4 regions of the Paenibacillus sp. AK002 genome follow, and region 1 is predicted to be linked to each of the others. Evidence: predicted binding sites of a transcription regulator. Region 1 holds the regulator's gene; each other region holds the start of a gene.
What was found. Region 1 encodes Rex, which represses fermentation and respiration genes when NADH is low (regulators of the CRP and FNR family bind a similar motif). Its sites were predicted from a motif close to TTGTGAAATATTTCACAA; they were not measured.
Positions count from the first base shown of each region.

Region 2: the regulator Rex is predicted to act here: its motif matches at 1,080-1,097, upstream of nirB (nitrite reductase large subunit NirB).
Region 3: the regulator Rex is predicted to act here: its motif matches at 1,484-1,501, upstream of M1D70_RS29405 (TorD/DmsD family molecular chaperone).
Region 4: the regulator Rex is predicted to act here: its motif matches at 877-894, upstream of pflB (formate C-acetyltransferase).

Region 1 is NZ_CP096377.1:2,589,072-2,591,278, reverse strand. Features, by position in the region: gene M1D70_RS11510 (amidohydrolase family protein) at 1-869, opposite strand, end outside; gene M1D70_RS11505 (redox-sensing transcriptional repressor Rex) at 844-1,509, opposite strand; gene dinG (ATP-dependent DNA helicase DinG) at 1,575-2,207, opposite strand, start outside.
Region 2 is NZ_CP096377.1:2,416,369-2,418,575, reverse strand. Features, by position in the region: gene nirB (nitrite reductase large subunit NirB) at 1-994, opposite strand, end outside; gene M1D70_RS10585 (hypothetical protein) at 1,174-1,851, opposite strand; gene M1D70_RS10580 (winged helix-turn-helix transcriptional regulator) at 2,035-2,207, opposite strand, start outside.
Region 3 is NZ_CP096377.1:6,504,662-6,506,868, forward strand. Features, by position in the region: gene M1D70_RS29400 (efflux RND transporter permease subunit) at 1-505, shown strand, start outside; gene M1D70_RS29405 (TorD/DmsD family molecular chaperone) at 596-1,273, opposite strand; gene moaA (GTP 3',8-cyclase MoaA) at 1,617-2,207, shown strand, end outside.
Region 4 is NZ_CP096377.1:2,424,716-2,426,922, forward strand. Features, by position in the region: gene adhE (bifunctional acetaldehyde-CoA/alcohol dehydrogenase) at 1-650, shown strand, start outside; gene pflB (formate C-acetyltransferase) at 970-2,207, shown strand, end outside.

The DNA of each region.
Region 1 (2,207 bases):
AGCGCAGGTACGCGGGCGACTCCGCTGGCAAGCTTCAAATTGCTTCCGGGATTATGCGATACGGCTACTTGATGCTTGGCCAAGACTTCGATTTCTTCATCGGTCAGATGAACGGCATGCGCAAGAAGCGTAGGACGGGAGAACATGCCCAGCTTCTCCAAATGGGCAACGGGGCGAAGTCCGTAATCCTTAACATTCTGAGCCACTTCGGTTTCCGTTTCGGACATATGGGTATGCAAAGGCAGGTTCAAGTCATGGGATGCTTGAACGAATTTTTCGATGAAATCCGGCGGGCAGGTATAAGGCGCGTGCGGCGAGATCATCGTCGTAATTCTGCCGTCAGCCTTGCCATGCCAATCCTTCGCGAATGCCACCGCCTCATCCAGCTTCTGCTGCTGTACCTCGGGCGGGCATAAACCGATTACGCCGCGCGTCAGGACACCGCGCATTCCCGAGTCCTGGACAACCTTCGCGACCTGATCCATATGGTCATACATATCGACAAACGTCGTGGTTCCGCCCTTGATCATCTCCAGCACGGAGAGCGATGTGCCCCAATATACGTCGTCTGACGTGAATTTGGCTTCCATCGGCCACATTTTTTCCTGAAGCCATACCTGCAGCGCCAGATCGTCGCCATAACCGCGGAGAAGCGACATGGCGGCATGTCCATGCGTGTTCACCAATCCAGGCAGGAAGAACAGATGGGTTCCGTCGATAATCTCTGTTCCCTCTTCCACGACGGGCTCCTCTTCGCCCAGGTACGTGATCCTGTCGTTCTCAACCACCATGTATCCGCGAAGCACGGATCGGTCTTCCTCCAGTACAGCAAACGTTCCGTTCTTAACCATCCACTTCGTTGTTGTCATGTGCTGCATCCTCCTTGCCGTTATCCAAATAATAGGCCAAACTTTGCAAATCCGTTGTAAAATCAGCCGTATGAATCCGGATATGGGCTGGGGCTTTCAGGATGGTTGGCGCAAAGTTCAGAATCGCCTCGATCCCTGAGGCGATAAGCTGATTCGCTACGTTCTGCGCTTCGAAATCCGGAACGGTGATAATTCCGATTCGAATGCCGTGCTCATGAACCGTCTTCTCCAGCTCTTCCATCGGCTGTACGACCAAATTGTTAATTTTCATGCCAACTTTGGGAGAATACGAATCGAAAATCGCCACAATCTTCATATTATCCTTCAGGAATGCATTGTAATTCGATAATGCATGTCCAAGATTACCGGCCCCGACCAATGCGACATTGATCTTCTGGTCCAGCTTCAGAATCTGGCGAATCTTCTCGATCAGATAAGAAACATCATATCCGATCCCTTTCCGTCCAAAATCACCGAAATACGCCAGGTCCTTACGAATTTGAGCAGGATTGAGGTCCAGCTTCTGTCCCAGCTCCTGGGAGGAAACCGTGGAAACCTCCCTCTTCTGAAGCTCATTCAAATAGCGCAAGTATACAGGTAATCTGCGGACCACGGCTTCCGAAATTTTTTCCGATTTCATGCATGCTCCCCCTAATAATAGGCTAATAACTACATCTTTTTTTGTTGATCGTGCTTGGTTTCACTTTATTCAGCTTGGTTTCCCGCGCTTGCCTCTTCCTGCAGCCATTCCGAAATTCGGGGAACGATCCCCTCTGTCGGCATGTGCTCCATCTTCGGCCCCGGCAAGGAATATAAGAAATACTTCCCGTAATAGGATTCAATGACCCGGGTATCGTACACGATCACGATCCCTTTATCTTGTGCTGTTCTCACCAGACGCCCAAACCCCTGTTTGAAACGAATGACCGCTTGCGGAACCGAAAGCTTCATGAAGGGATTCTTCTTCTGCTGCTGCAGCAGTTCGCTCTTGGCTTCGACCAAGGGGTGATTCGGCGGCTGGAACGGCAGCCGGACGATGGCTAGACAAGTCAGCGCCTCACCCGGGATGTCTACCCCTTCCCAGAAGGAGCTGGTGCCCAGCAGCACGGAAGCGCTGTTGTCCTGAAATCTTCGGATTAACTTGGTACGGCTGGTTCCGTCCATACCTTGTCCCAATACCGTGATGTCGCTTGATGCCAGCGCTTCTTTCAGCGGCTCGTGCACCTGGCGCAGCATCCGGTACGAAGTGAACAGGACGAGCATGCGGCCATGTGTAGCGACGGCCGTATCGGCCAAAGACTTCACGAGCGTATTCACAAAGAGTGCATCCCCGACCGA
Region 2 (2,207 bases), 170 kb from region 1:
CGGAGAATACATCAACGCCGCTGATTTTCAGTTTCGTCGATACGATGCTGCCCTCGTAAGGCTGGCCGTCCAAGCCGCAGAGATGCTTGGCAAGAACCTGTCCCTGCTCGAACAACGGCGCAACCAGGCCGTAGCATGCCCCCCGATGCTCGCAGCATTCGCCAACCGCATACACATCCGGCCAGGAGGTCTGAAGATAATCGTTGACTACGATTCCCCGGTTCACTTCGATACCGCTCGCGTGGGCGGCTTCAACGTTCGCTCTGATACCCACGGCCATGACCACGAGTTCCGCTTCAAGCTCATCTCCATCTTTGAACCGCAGCCCCGTGACTCTCTCATCGCCCATGATTTCCGTGGTTTGTTTGCCTAATAAGAACCGGATCCCCTGCCGCTCCAGCTCCCTTTGCAGCATCCCCGATGCCATGGAATCCAGCTGGCTCTCCATCAAATCCTGCATGAGATGAACCACCGTCACCTCCATGCCCAGGCTGACCAATCCCTTCGCAGCTTCCAGACCCAGCAGCCCTCCTCCGATGACGGCCGCTTTCTTGTATGCCTTGGCGGCTTGAAGCATCTGCGTGCAGTCGGCGATGTTTCGAAATCCGATAACTCCCTCTTTGTCACTGCCCGGTACAGGCAATATAAAAGGCTTCGAACCTGTAGCTATAATCACTTTGTCATAAGGAACCGTCAATCCGTTATCGGCCGTTACAACCTTGCGCTCCCCGTCGATGGCGGTGACGGTCACACCCGTATGCAGGGTGATCTGATTGTCCTCGTACCATTTCCAGTCATTCAATACGATGTCGTCCAAGGTTTTACTGCCTTCCAGCACATAGGACAGCATAATGCGATTGTAGTTCGGGTGAGGCTCCTGTCCAATGACGGTGATGTCAAATTTCCCACCCAATTTAATGATTTGCTCGACCGTGCTTATGCCTGCGATACCGTTGCCAATGACAACCAACTTTTCTCTCTTTATATTGGACATCGTTTGATTCCTCCCCAACACGTGATCTGGTGCTCGTGTATTTCACTGCTTACAAGTAAATTATATCGTGTAAAGGCATATATTTTTGTGATTTATTTCACATTGATCTTTAAAATTTAAATAAAAATACCAAATAACCCTGTCCGATTGGAACAAGGTTATCCTAAAAAGACGGCCTGCTATATGATTTCGGCTTCCATATAGGCTCGTTCGCCGCCGGGCACTTTTAAATAGGGACGAATTCCGGCAAATCCCCCCGCATCCAGGTTCACCCCGGTCATCCAGTTCCCCTCCAAAAGGCCTCCTTCCGACTGCATGATGACGGCAGGCGCCTCGATATGCTCCTGGTACAGTACGATGCCGGCCTGAATGGTCTTATAGGCTTTTCCTTGCTGCACCAAAGGCACGGCACTAATATACGTAGGCACAAAATAATGGGCGATCACGTCCAGCTCCTCCCCGTCGAAGAACGCTTCGCTGCCAAGGAAGGGATGCAGCATCACGATTTTCTCGTAGAGCGACCAGATGATCATATGCAGGAATCTTCCCATCCGTCCCTTATTCTGCTCGGAAGACGAATTCAATGTTTCGGTTTCATAACCAATGAACTTCCATCCGCCGGGAGCCTTGACCCATTTCTGGAACATGTCGACCCGAGCGGTGCCGTCTTGGCTAACGGATGCTACAGCGTCTGGGCTTGTTCCACACACGGCCGACCACAGTGATTCCGGTACATACTGGCTCAGCACCCGCTTGGTTTTCTCAAATATATGAAGCACTTGTAATGAAGCGTTTTCAAGCTCTGAGATGTCCTCTTGTCCATAATGGAACCGGGAGATATTCGTTCGCTTGATCATGGGCTCGCCTCCTTGATATGCCGCCTGGATTATTACATCATATAGAAGGTGCGTCAGCTTGGTGCATGTCCGGATATTTTTGCAGGACGAAACGAAAAATCAGCCATTCTGGTTAGAAAAAAAACCCTGAAATGAGGATATCTCATGCCAGGGTTTAATCGTCAACGGGAGTCTTAAGATGACTCATCTGTCGACCCATTGTTCTGCCCAGGATGAAATTTGCTCCATCACCGGACGCAGTGCTTTGCCTTTTTCAGTCAGTTCATATTCAATACGTACCGGAGTTTCCGGATAGACATGACGAATCAGTATGCCTTCGCATTCCAAATCCTTCATCCGCTCGGAGAGCATTTTAT
Region 3 (2,207 bases), 3.0 Mb from region 1:
GCTCGGGCTCGCCATGCTGGCGGCCATCGCTATCGTATACTTTGTACTCGTGGTTACGTTTGGCGGGGGACTCGCTCCATTCGCCATCCTGTTCTCGCTGCCGTTCATTGTCATCGGCGCTATCATAGGCCTGCTCGTCACGGGCGAAACACTGAACGTGTCTGCACTGATGGGCGTGCTCATGCTGATCGGTATCGTTGTGACGAACGCGATCGTGTTGATCGACCGCGTGATCCATATGGAACGCGAAGGAATGAGCACTCGCGAAGCACTGCTCGAAGCCGGCGCTACCCGACTTCGTCCGATTCTGATGACGGCACTGGCAACCATCGGCGCGCTCCTGCCTCTCGTATTCGGCTGGGAGAGCAGCGCAGGCATTATCTCGAAAGGACTCGGCATCACGGTTATCGGCGGCTTGATCAGTTCCACGCTGCTGACGCTCGTGGTTGTACCGATCGTATACGAGTTCCTGATGAAGTTCAGCAAGAAAAGAATCGAGGATTAATTAGAACACCAAACGCAAACGCCCCGGCCTTCCTAATACAAGGAGGCCGGGGCGTTGTTTGTGTTTGGTGATGATGATATGATTCTGGCGCTAATGCACCAGCATGGCTTCCTTGGAATGCTTCCAGGTCTTCAGCATGTTCAGATCCTGCGCGAGGAATTCCTCCAACAGGCTGAATAACGACCGGTATAGCGGGCTTTGCGTGGACCCCTTCAGATCCTTGCAGAGGGATGGCACCCATGACAACAGATGCTCCTTCAGAAATTTCTCTTGTACCTCCATTAATTGCAACATGCTATCTTCACAATACGTATTGTTCAGCATACGGTCATGAAGCAGCGTCATAAATTCCAGTTCAATGGCTATATGATCGTCCGCTTCGCCATGCAGTTTATTAAAGGCAACACCGGCGGATGCATAACACTCGGCCAAATCCTGAGCGCATCCATCCTTCGTATAATGGGATTCCGCGGCCTGGCGAGGTTTGGACTGCTGAAGCAGCCGACGGTATTCCGCCCCCTCATATTCGCAAATCCGAACCAATTCCTCAGGCGAGCGTCCGCATAAATATTTCATCAGGTCCGTACCGGCCTTCGAACACTCCGCAGCCTTGCTAATTCCGCTCCCGCGGCTCCATTCCGCAATCATAGACAAGCTGGGCCAATTGCCCAAAAAATCAATCAGCAGCTCGTATACCGTCCCCCGGTTTTCAAGCCACCTGTGACAGACGTCAGGCACCTCCAAAGTTTGAACAGGTGATATCGCCATATCGAACCTCCTATTGGTAACCTTTCTTGTTGGATGTGATATCCTTGACAGTATATCTTAGATGAACGTCTAATGAAAGCAGTTTGAAATGATTTCCGAAAATTTCGGAAAAATCAGGAAACTTTCGGAAATCTAGAATGTCACTACTCGCTTTCAAGGGGAGAAAGCTTTGGTCCACAGGTTCAATATACAGGATTTAGAAAGCGTTTTCTGTGATACTTCTCACAAATCCTTGAACTTATCCGTGCGGCTTGTCCGGCTGACATGACCCTTACAACGCATTGACTCCTGTTCGGGGAATGGCTACAATGTGACCATGCACGCTAGTAAAAGGGGGATTTCCATGATCGAACCGCTTAAAGATTCCTTCGGTCGTGTCCATGATTATATTCGAATCTCGGTGACGGATCGGTGCAATCTTCGTTGTGTATATTGTATGCCGGAAGAAGGGATGGAATTCCAACCTCACGATCAAATAATGAGCTATGAAGAGATCGCCGCGATCATGCGCGTTCTGGCCCCCATGGGCGTCTCCAAAGTACGCCTTACCGGCGGCGAGCCGCTTGTGCGCAAGGATCTGGAAACCTTGGTCCATAAGATTGCTTCCATTGAAGGAGTTCAAGATATATCCCTCACCACCAACGGGATCATGCTCCCATCCAAGGCCCGCCTGCTGAAGGAAGCGGGACTCACCCGCATCAACATCAGCCTGGATTCGCTCCAGGAAGAGCGTTACGCTCGCATCACGCGCGGCGGCCGGGTGCATAAAGTGCTGGAAGGCATTGAAGCCGCTTATGAAGCCGGCCTGAATCCGATCAAGCTGAACATGGTGTTAATGAAGGGCTTCAATGAGGACGAGATTCGCGACTTTATCGCCCTGACGCTTGATCGTCCCCTTCATGTCCGCTTTATTGAATACATGCCGATCGGCCAA
Region 4 (2,207 bases), 160 kb from region 1:
CGGTGGCCGATACCGGCATGGACGTCCTGACGCATGCGATTGAAGCCTACGTATCGGTGATGGCTAGCGATTACACGGATGGGCTTGCCATCAAAGCCATCCAGCTGGTGTTCCAATATCTTGAGCAATCGGCGCTGACCGGCAACAAACTCGCCCGCGAGAAAATGCATAATGCTTCGACGCTTGCAGGCATGGCCTTTGCGAACGCGTTCCTGGGCATCAACCACAGTCTGGCGCATAAATGGGGCGGACAGTACCATACGGCGCACGGACGGACCAATGCCATACTGATGCCGCACGTCATTCGCTACAATGCCAAGAAGCCAACGAAATTCGCGGCATGGCCGAAATACACCCACTTTGTGGCCGATGAAAGATATGCCGAGATCGCACGGATTCTTGGACTGCCGGCAAGAACGACGGAGGAGGGCGTAAACAGCCTGATCGCCGCCATCCGCGAGCTGAACAGCAAGCTCGGCATCGAGGAATCGTTCCAGCAGCTTGGCATCGATCCTCAGGACTTCGAGAGAAACGTCGAGCATTTGGCGGACCGGGCTTTCGAAGATCAGTGCACGACCAGCAATCCGAAGCTGCCGCTGGTGACAGAGCTAGCAGAAGTATATCGCAACGCCTTCTATGGACGTTTCTAAACAGGAAAGGGGCAGAAGGCTGATCCTAAATTCCATTATAAATGGTGGTAGAAGCCAGGGGAGCCCGGAATCAGAGTGATAAAAATCACGGATAACCACAACTTTGTGATTATTATCACAGATGCTGCGGATCAACAGGACTACAATAAAGGTGTAGCAGAAAGCTGAATCTCAGATCTTTGATATAGAAGCTTGAAGGCACATGGCGGGGCAGAGATGCCATTGATCGTGAAAATAATCACATTTAAGATCTGAGATAGATCAATGTGTGGCCCCGCCAGTCCCTGCAAGCTGCAGCATAATCTAGGAGGGATTCAATATGTCGGTGATTGAAAAAGAAGTTGGCTGGAAAGGTTTTAAATCAGGTAAATGGACCAAGCGCATTGACGTTAACGATTTTATTGCAGAGAATATTACCCCTTATTATGGCTCTGATGATTTTTTGGCGGGACCTACGGACAACACCAAGGCACTGTGGGATATCGTATCGGATTTAACCAAGAAGGAACGGGATAACGGCGGGGTTTTGGACGTGGATGTCCATACGCCTTCCACCATCACCTCCCACCAGCCTGGCTACTTGGATAAAGATAAAGAACAGATCGTCGGCGTGCAGACCGATGAGCCGTTCAAACGCTCGATTCAGCCTTTCGGGGGCATCCGGATGATGATTGATGCGTGCAACGCATACGGCTTCGAAATGCCGCAGGCGGTAGTGGATATCTTCAACGGCATCCGCAAAACGCATAACCAGGGCGTATTTGATGCCTATACTCCGGAGATGAGAGCAGCGCGCAAGGCCGGGATTATTACGGGTCTTCCCGATGCATACGGCCGCGGCCGCATCATCGGCGACTACCGCAGAGTATCGTTATACGGGGTGGACGCGCTGATCCAGGACAAACTGAGAGAACTCGGCGAGCTTGAAGTGGACGCCATGGACGAGCCGGTGATCCGTCTGCGGGAAGAGCTGTCCGAACAAATGCGCGCCCTCAAGGAACTGAAAGAAATGGCCGGCATGCACGGCTTTGACATTTCCAAACCGGCGAATACGGCAAAGGAAGCATTCCAATGGCTGTATTTCGGTTATTTGGCCGCGATCAAGGAGCAAAACGGGGCTGCCATGTCGCTTGGCCGGGTATCCTCTTTCCTTGATATTTATATCCAGCGGGATTTGGCCGAAGGCGTGCTGACGGAAGAGACGGCCCAGGAGCTGGTGGACCATTTTGTCATGAAGCTGCGGATCGTGAAGTTCCTGCGTACGCCGGATTACAACGAGCTGTTCAGCGGCGATCCGACGTGGGTGACCGAATCCATCGGCGGCATGTCGTTGAACGGTGAAACGAGGGTAACGAAGAACAGCTTCCGTTTCCTGCACACCCTGTACAATCTGGGACCTGCGCCGGAACCGAACTTGACGGTACTGTGGTCGGAGAAGCTGCCGGAGGCCTTCAAAAAATACTGTTCGAAGGTATCGATCGAAACGAGCTCGATCCAATATGAGAATGACGATCTCATGCGTCCGATCTACGGGGACGATTACGGCATCGCCTGCTG